DNA from 2 places in the Arthrobacter sp. ERGS1:01 genome. Region 1 is predicted to be linked to the other one. Evidence: predicted binding sites of a transcription regulator. Region 1 holds the regulator's gene; the other holds the start of a gene.
The links. The regulator LexA, encoded in region 1, represses DNA repair genes until DNA is damaged. The targets are predictions, from matches to a motif close to TCGAACANNTGTTCGA.
Positions count from the first base shown of each region.

Region 2: AL755_RS17030 (Y-family DNA polymerase) is a predicted target of LexA. The motif match lies at 2,080-2,095, and genes of this name have one in related genera.

Region 1 covers NZ_CP012479.1:797,002-801,537, forward strand. The annotation lists gene hflX (GTPase HflX) at 1-186, shown strand, start outside; gene AL755_RS07475 (ATP-dependent DNA helicase) at 179-2,236, shown strand; gene lexA (transcriptional repressor LexA) at 2,347-3,090, opposite strand; gene AL755_RS07485 (LysM peptidoglycan-binding domain-containing protein) at 3,397-3,813, shown strand; gene AL755_RS07490 (histidinol-phosphate transaminase) at 3,890-4,536, shown strand, end outside.
Region 2 covers NZ_CP012479.1:2,892,998-2,897,533, forward strand. The annotation lists gene AL755_RS17020 (FAD-dependent oxidoreductase) at 1-228, opposite strand, end outside; gene AL755_RS17025 (ribosomal maturation YjgA family protein) at 287-718, opposite strand; gene AL755_RS17030 (Y-family DNA polymerase) at 757-2,055, opposite strand; gene AL755_RS17035 (hypothetical protein) at 2,551-2,838, shown strand; gene AL755_RS17040 (SulP family inorganic anion transporter) at 2,920-4,422, shown strand; gene AL755_RS17045 (YbaK/EbsC family protein) at 4,458-4,536, opposite strand, start outside.

The DNA of each region.
Region 1 (4,536 bases):
ATCCCGCGGCCCAGCATCGCCCTGGACCTGTTGATTCCCTATGACCGCGGCGACGTCCTGAACAGGCTGCACCGCAGCGACGCCGAGATCATCAGCATTGAGCACGGCGAACACGGCACCATCGCCAAGGTCCGCGTACGCGGGGACCTTGCCGCCGAGGTGGAGCCGTTTGTCCAGCATGAGTGAAACAGCATCCGTGGCCCGCAAGGATGGCGCGAGTGAACTGAGCGAGCAGGCCATTGAGCTGCTCGACGCGGCCGTCGAGGCGATGGGCGGCCAGCGCCGCGACGGCCAGCACGACATGGTCCGCCGTGTCGTGGAGGCCATCGAGACCGGCGACCACCTGCTGGTGCAGGCCGGTACCGGGACTGGAAAGTCGTTGGCCTACCTGATCCCGTTGATCGTCCACGCGCTCAGCAGCGACAAACCGTCCGTGGTGGCGACGGCCACCTTGGCGCTGCAGGCCCAGATCGTGGGACGGGACGTGCCGCGGTTGCTGGCCGCCCTGGAACCGCTGCTGCCCCGGCCCATCGACGTCGCACTCGTCAAGGGCCGCAGCAACTACGTTTGCCGGCACAAGCTCGGTGGGGGTTTTCCCTCGGAGGACTCCGCCGAGGGTGCGCTGTTTAGCCTCGGTGAAGATTCCAGCGTGGTCCACCTGCCCGGCGCCAAGACCGGCCCCACCTCACCGCTGGGGCGTGAAGTGGTGCGCCTGCGCGAATGGGCCGAGGACACCGAAACCGGTGACCGTGACGAACTTGTCCCCGGCGTCACCGACAAGGCCTGGCGCCAAGTGTCCGTCACGTCCATGGAGTGCCTGGGCGCGCAAAAATGCCCGCTGGCCGAGACCTGCTTCTCCGAGCTGGCCCGGGCCAAGGGTGCCGAGGCCGACATCGTGGTCACCAACCACGCCATGCTCGCCATCAGCGCCTTCGAGGGCATCGCCGTCCTTCCCGACTACGACGTCGTCGTGGTCGATGAGGCGCACGAGCTCCAGGACAGGGTCACCGGCGCCGTCACGGGCCAGCTCTCGGTCCAAATGGTCCAGGCGGCCGCCTCCAGCACCCGCAAGCACACGGGCGTATCGGTCGACGCCCTGCACGGGGCCGCGACGGCCCTGGACCTGGCGTTCGCCGGAACACCGTCCGGGCTGCTGCCCAACGGCTTGAACGAGGAACAGTCGGCGGCCATTGAACAACTGCGTGACGCCGTCCGGGTGGCCCTGTCCGATTCAAAGCCCGACGGCAATGCTTCGGCCGACGGCGGACGCTCGATCGCACGGTCCCGGCTGAACCTGATCTTCGACCTCTGCGAACGGTTGCTCACCGCCGCCGACGCCCGCGAAGTGGTCTGGGCGTCCCGCACCGGCACGTTCACGCCCGGGCAGGGCTACCAAAAGGCCGACGACAGCGAACCACCCGTCATCAACATCGCCCCGCTCAGCGTTGCCGGAAAACTGCGGGAGGGGCTCTTTGCCGACCACACGGTGGTGCTGACCTCCGCAACGCTGGCCATCGGCGAGTCGTTCCAGGCCACGGCCGGGGGCTTGGGCCTGCTGGGCGCCAACGCGCCGGCGTGGACCGGGGCCGACGTCGGATCCCCGTTCGACTACCCCAAGCAGGGCATGCTGTATGTGGCCGCGCACCTGCAAAAGCCGGGTTTCGGCAACTCGCCGGAGCAATTGGCGGAGCTTGAGGCACTCATCACGGCTGCCGGGGGCGGAACACTGGCGTTGTTCTCCTCCCGCAGGGCTGCCGAGGACGCCGCGGAAAAGCTCCGCAAGAAGCTGTCGGTGAAGATCCTGTGCCAGGGGGAGTCCTCCATGGCGGGCCTCATCAAAGAGTTCTCCGACGAACCCGACACCTGCCTGTTCGGCACCATGTCCCTCTGGCAGGGGGTGGACGTCCAGGGTGCATCGTGCCGGCTCGTGGTCATTGACAGGATTCCGTTCCCACGCCCGGACGACCCCCTCGTGACGGCGCGCGCCCGCGCCGTTGCGCAGAGCGGCGGCGACGGATTCATCGCGATCTCGGCAACCCACGCCGCCATCAGGCTGGCGCAGGGTGTGGGGCGGCTTATCCGCTCGAGCAGTGACAGGGGAGTGGTGGCCGTCCTGGACTCCCGGCTGGCGAATGCCGGCTACGGCGGCTTCCTGCGTGCAGCCCTTCCGCCGTTCTGGTCCACCAAGGACCGGAACGTGGCCCTCGCGGCATTGCAAAGGCTCTCCGGCAAATAGCCCAGGTGCGCAGCCGCCCGGTGATCGAGCCTGTCGGGATCCGGGGCCCTGGTCTGGAAACATGGAAGCGCCCCCGGTCGGGAGACCGGGGGCGCTTCCATTCGTTTTGCCTACAGGCTGCGCAGGACCGAGACGACCTTGCCCATGACGGTGGCGCTGTCACCGAGGATGGGCTCATAACGGGTGTTCTGCGGCAGCAGCCACGTGTGACCGTCGCGCTGGCGGAACGTCTTCACGGTGGCCTCGTCCTCGAGCAGGGCCGCAACGATCTCGCCATTGTTGGCCGTGTTCTGCCGGCGCACCACCACCCAGTCGCCGTCGCAGATCGCGGCGTCGATCATGGAATCCCCGGCGACCTTCAGCATGAACAATTCACCGTTGCCCACGATCTGGCGCGGCAGCGGCATGATGTCATCCACCACCTGGTCGGCCAGGATGGGACCGCCGGCGGCGATCCGGCCCACCAGCGGCACGAATGCGGTGTCGGAGGCGCTGCTCAGTTGGGCGAAGTTCAAGCCGTTCGAACTGCGCACCTGGTCGGGCGAGCTGACGCCCTCAATCTCCACTACGCCGTTGTCCAGGACCAGCGGAATGAGGACCTCCATGGCGCGGGGCCGCTTCGGATCGCGGCGCAGGTAGCCGTGGCGCTCAAGCTGGGTCAGCTGGTGCGTGACGCTGGAGAGACTGGCCAGGCCCACCACGTCCCCGATCTCACGCATCGACGGCGGGTAGCCTTTGTCGGCAATGGAGCGCTGGATGCATTCGAGAATCTTCTTCTGCCGGACCGTCAGCCCCTTCATGCCGGCCCTGCTGGGGGCCTGCGGGATGCGGTGCGGAGGTTCTGGTAGCGCCATGGTCCTTCGGTCCTTTCGTGGAGGCCGTCAAGAGTGTTAATCAAGAGTGTCAGTGCCTTCTGGTGGACTGCTTTTAGCGGCGAATCCTTACCTCCAAGATTAAGCCAGAAAAGAGCGAATTTCAAACATTTGTTCTATCGAGTCTTGGCAAGAGTCGTCTATAGATGCTAAAACTGTAGTACCAGCGTTAGAACATACGTTCTATCGAACATATTGTGTATGGAAGTTTGATCCTGCTGAATGTCCCGGGTTTCGCCCGGTTCGGCCCATGCGGTCAGGCCTCCACGGAGTGAAAGGAATGAATTCATGAGCGCATTGGTGATTTCCACAGCAGGCCCGGCGGTCCAGTACTCCGGAAGCAAGTTCGGCACTGTCCGTGCCACCCCGGCCGGACCCCTGCGATTGACGCGGCGGGGCCGCATGGTTTTCCTGGGAATTCCGGCCCTTGTCGTCGCGGCCGTGTTGATGCTGTCCGTAGTGGCCGTGCTGTTGGGCGTCGTCGCCAGCCCGGCCAACGCCGCCACTAAGTACACCCCCGTCAACATGACGGACTATGCGGCCTCCGTGACGGTGCTCCAGGGGCAAAGCCTGTGGTCGATCGCGGCGAAGAGCGATCCCAACCGCGACGTCCGCGACGTCGTGGCCGAGATCGTGGCCCTCAATGACCTGGGCACCTCGGTGTTGCAGGCCGGCCAGCAGTTGTACGTACCCCTGCCGAAGTAGGCCCACGGAGATCACATGGTGGGACATTGCCGGTCACAAGTTCTGTTCCGGCACGAACACCACTTAAGCTGATTCCATGGATCAGTTTGAACGTCTCAACCAGTTACCGCTCCGCGACGATCTGCGCGGACAGCATCCCTACGGGGCACCGCAACTGGACGTTCCCATCCTGCTAAACGTCAATGAAAATACCTTTGGTGTTCCACTGGACGCCAAGGAGGCCATCCTCAAGGCCGTGGCCGATGAGCTTGATGGCTTGAACCGCTACCCCGACAGGGAGTTCACCGAACTCCGCCGGGCACTGGCCGCCTACCTGGGACACGGTCTCACGGAGGAGAACATCTGGGCCGCCAACGGCTCCAATGAGGTCCTCCAGCAATTGCTGCAGGCCTTTGGCGGACCGGGACGACGCGCCATGGGCTTCCCGCCCACATACTCGATGTACCCGCTGCTCGCCAGCGGCACCGGCACCGCTTACGTGCCCGGTGTCCGCGGGGACGACTACAGCCTTACCGCGGAATCGGCGGCCGCCCAGGTGCGCGAATCCGCGCCCAACGTGATCTTCCTCTGCTCCCCGAACAACCCCACGGGCACGGCACTCGGCCTTGACGTCGTCGAGGCCGTCTATGAAGCAGGCGAGGCGTCCCAGGCGATCGTGATCGTGGACGAGGCCTACGTGGAGTTCGCCCACACCGGCACGTCGAGTGCGCTGACCCTGCTCCC
Region 2 (4,536 bases), 1.9 Mb from region 1:
GGCGGGTTCGGCGGGATCCGCCTGGCCCAGCTTCATGCCGGGAAGGTCGTGGACGGCGTGGGCGGCACCCAGGGTCAGGGACGGCCAGCGGTGGCGCCAGGCCCCGCCGGGACCGTCGTTCGCGTCCAGGACCACGAAGTCGCGTTCCGGCTCAAGTCCGTGCCGGGCCAGGTAGTAGGCGGCCGAGAGCCCCGCCTGCCCGGCACCAATGATCACCACGTCCAGCATGAAAAGCCTCCGTCATCTTGCGTTGTTCCTACCCGTAAAAACGGGCCCTCAACGGCTCCTATTCCGAACGTGAGGCAAGCCACGCACGGCCGCGCCGGGATGCGGCCCTCCGGGACAGTGCCGTGTCCGCGGCGCAGGCGGCCGCGGCGCCAACCGCGTAGGCCACCAGGTCAAGGGCGGAAAAGGTGGTGCCCAGCAAGAGCCGGGACGGCGGGAACGCCTGCCCCAGCTGCGCCGGAATGCCCGTCAGTTGGGCGATTTCAATGACGGCGCTGAAGGCGAAGGCGGCCAGGGCCACGCGGTGCCGCCGGGCGGCCGGGGCCACGAAGCCGAACAGCAGGTACACCAGCACCGTGTACAGGGCATCGGCCACCAGGCTCGCGGCGTCGCCCGCGGCCAGGAAATGTAGAGCCAGGCCAAGAACCGCGACGGCGGCGCCGGCAATGAACAGCGCCAGGCGCCGGGACTTCGATGAGTGTGGGTTGGCCATGGCTTCGAGTCTAGCGAGGCCCGGCACGGGGTCCATCGTCAGGCCCTGACCACGGGCAGTTCGGCCCATTCGGTGGTGTAGCGCGGGGAGGAGTGCTCCCGCTTCATGGACCACGACGGCGGTTCGGCCAGCCCGCCGATCCCGAGTCCTATGGCCAGGGAGCCGAACTTGTTCCGCACCTCCCCCAGCACGTCGCCCACCCCGGGTTGGGAGCCGGCGGTGTCAAAAACGTCCAGGACGTCCTGGCCCGCCGCCGGTTCCAGGCCGGAGAACATGACCCCGGCGCGCAGATAGGACGCCCCGGGGACGGCGCTTTGCCGGATCGCGGCCACGGCGGCGCGGATCAACACGATGGGGTCCTGCGTGGGGGCGGCGAAGCGGAGGGTCACGGCGGGAAAGCTGCCCTCCCCCGCGGCAAAGCGGCTGGTCCCGGCCGTCACGGTCATGGCCGAGGCCCGCAGGCCCTCCTGGTTCAGCCGGGCGGCCCCGCGCTGGGCGTAGACGGCCATGACCGATTCCATGCCCTCCACCGTGGTGACGGGGGTCGAGAAGCTGCGCGAGAACATGATTTGTTGCTTGTCCACGCGTTCCTCGGTGTGCGGGATGCATTCGGTGCCGTTGAGTTCGAGCACCGTGCGTTGGAGCACCACGGAGAACTTCTTGCGGATCATGGCCGGTTCGGCGGCCTTGAGGTCGGCGATGGATTCAATGCCCAGCAGCTTCAACCGCTCCGCCGTGCGCCCGCCCACGCCCCACAGCCCCGACGCTGGCACCCGCGACTGCACGGCATCCACCTGCCCGGCCGGCATGGCGTCGAGGGCGCACACGCCCCCCAGGGCGGGGTTTTGCTTGGCGATCCGGTTGGCGAACTTGGCCAGCGTCTTGGTGCCCGCAACGCCCACGCAGACGGGGACGCCCACGTGCCGGTCCACTGCCGCCCGGATTTGCCTCCCGGATTCCGCGAGGGCACCGGCGTCGCCCATCAGCCCCACGAACGATTCATCGATGGAGTACACCTCCTGCCACGCGCCAAAACGGCCCACGACCTCCATGACCCGGGCGCTCATGTCCCCGTACAGTTCATAGTTGCTGGAGCGGGCCACCAGCCCCCAGGCCTTGGCCTGCGCCTGGACCTGGAACCACGGGGCGCCGGTCTTGACGCCCAGCGCCTTGGCCTCGGCCGAGCGCGCCACGACGCAGCCGTCATTATTGGAAAGCACGACGACGGGCCGGCCTTCCAGCCGCGGGTCGAAAACCCGCTCGCAGGAGACATAGAAGTTGTTCACGTCCACGAGGGCGATGCGCCCGGCGGTAGCCGCTTGGGAGGAACCAGCCATGGGCACCACTCCCCTTCCCCGGACGCGAACAAATGTTCTAACAACCAAGTCTACCGCCTGGCCCGGCGGGCAACCCTGCCGGCCGCCTCCTGGGCGTCCGTACAATGGGAGGGCAGTTCCGGCACTGCATTACGATCAGGACGCCGGGACGAATTTGCCGCCTCGCGCCCACCGACGGAAGCCAACACGACCCCTACTGCACCCTCACCCTCAAGATCCGAACATTTGACGAGTTGGGTGGCGCTTTTGGATACCGTGGGCTCACCGCAAAAGGATCTCTTTTCGGCGGGGGCGGGATCTTGGACGGCAAATGTAGTGATGATCCGGGCAGCGTGAAACTCCGACTCGACGTGAATCTCGGTATCGGTGCTTCACCCTTGGACGAAGTCCATTCGGGGAGAGCAATACTTGGACACAGGCATGGCTACATTTCAATCCATCAAAGGTATTCGGATGACTCATGTATTCAAAGGCGGCTTGGAAAGGCCCAGGAAAATGACACGGATTCTGGGCCCCTGGGTTCTGCTGATCCTGGACGAGTCACATATTGAATTCCGGATGAGATTTCGTTGGCTCGCGCGTTTTGCTGGGCCGTGGCGGGTCGAACGTTCGGCCATCCGCGAGGTCTACCTGGGCCGTTTGAACGACTTGGCGCCCTCGCAGGTGAACTTCCTCGCCGAGGAGAACATGCCCTGGACATTCCTTGCCCAATCGCCCCAGGCCGTCCTTGAAGCCGCGGAAGAGCTTGGCTACCCCGTTCGGCATAACGACCAGATCCGGTAACGGCATGACCTCCGCCGCAACCATCGACGCGGGCGTCCGTACAATGGGAGGGCAGTTCCGGCACTGCATTACGGAGACCCCATGACCAGCGCACACCCGACTTCCCCAACTGTGCCCCGGCTGGACGGCGATAGCGTGCTCAACGTTTTGCGCACCCCGCGGCTCTTCACCCGCGAGGTGCTGGCCGGCGTCGTCACCAGCCTGGCGCTGATCCCCGAGGTCATTTCCTTTTCCGTCATCGCGGGCGTTGACCCCAAGGTCAGCCTGATCGCCTCGGTGGTTTTGGCGTTGACCATGTCCATTTTGGGCGGCCGGCCCGCCATGGTCACGGCGGCTGCCGGCTCGGTGGCCCTGGTGATCGCGCCGCTGGTCAAGGCCCACGGCGTGGAGTACGTGCTGCCCGCGGTGGTGCTGGCCGGGCTGGTGCAGATCGTGTTTGGCCTGGCCGGGCTGTCCAGGCTCATGCGCTTCATTCCTCGGTCGGTCATGATCGGCTTCGTCAACGCCCTGGGCATCCTGATCTTCGTGGCGCAGGTTCCGCACCTGCTCAACGTGCCATGGCTGGTCTACCCGCTGTTCATTGTGACGCTGGCAATCATCCTGATCCTGCCCCGCCTGACCTCGGCCGTGCCGGCGCCGCTCGTGGCGATCGTGGTGGTGACCGCCGTCGTGATGATTGCGCACCTCTCCGTGCCCAACGTGGCCGGCGAGGGGCCCATGACCGGTGGTCTCCCCGGCCTGACCCCGTTCCTGGCGCCCTTCAACCTGGACACCCTGGGCATCATTTGGCCCACGGCGTTGAGCGTTGCGTTCGTTGGGCTCATGGAGACGTTGCTGACCGCCAAGCTGGTCGATGAGCTGACCGACACCCGATCGCACAAGAGCCGGGAATCGTGGGCGCTGGGCGTGTCGAATATCCTGTCCGGCTTCTACGGCGGCATTGCCGGGTGCGCCATGATCGGCCAAACCATCGTCAACGTGAAGATCGGCCGTGCGCGCACCCGGGTGTCCACGTTCGCGGCCGGGCTGGTCCTGCTGCTCCTGGTCACCGGGCTGAGCGGAATCATGGCGCAGATCCCCATGGTGGCGCTGGCCGCCGTCATGATGGTGGTGGCCGTGACCACGGTGGATTGGCGCAGTGTCCGGCCCGCAACCCTTGCGCGCATGCCCGTTCCGGAGACCATTGTCATGGTTGTGACGGTGATCGTGGTGGTGGCCACCGGAAACCTGGCGGTGGGTGTGCTGGTGGGCGCCGTCCTGGCCATGGTGCTCTTTGCCCGGCGGGTGGCGCACGTGGTCACGGTGGAGCGCGCCGTGGCCCCGGATGGCGCATCCGTCGACTACCTGGTGCGCGGGCCGCTGTTCTTTGGCAGCAGCAACGACCTGGTGGCGCAGTTCAGCTATGCCGAGGACCCCGCCGAGGTGCGCGTGGACCTCACGCATGCGCAGATCTGGGACGCCTCCACGGTTGCGGCCCTGGATTCGATTGAAGGCAAATACGCCAGGCACGGCGCCGAACTGTCCATCACGGGGCTCGATGATCGCAGCACCGTGTTCCGGGACCGGCTCAGCGGGCACCTCTAGCGGCACGCCGGCCGGACCGACGGCGCCGGGCTGCGTCAGTCCTTCGGGTTGGCCAGGCCCTCGACGATTGCGGCGCCGGGCAGTTTGGCGAGTTCGCGCGGGTCAAGGCGCACC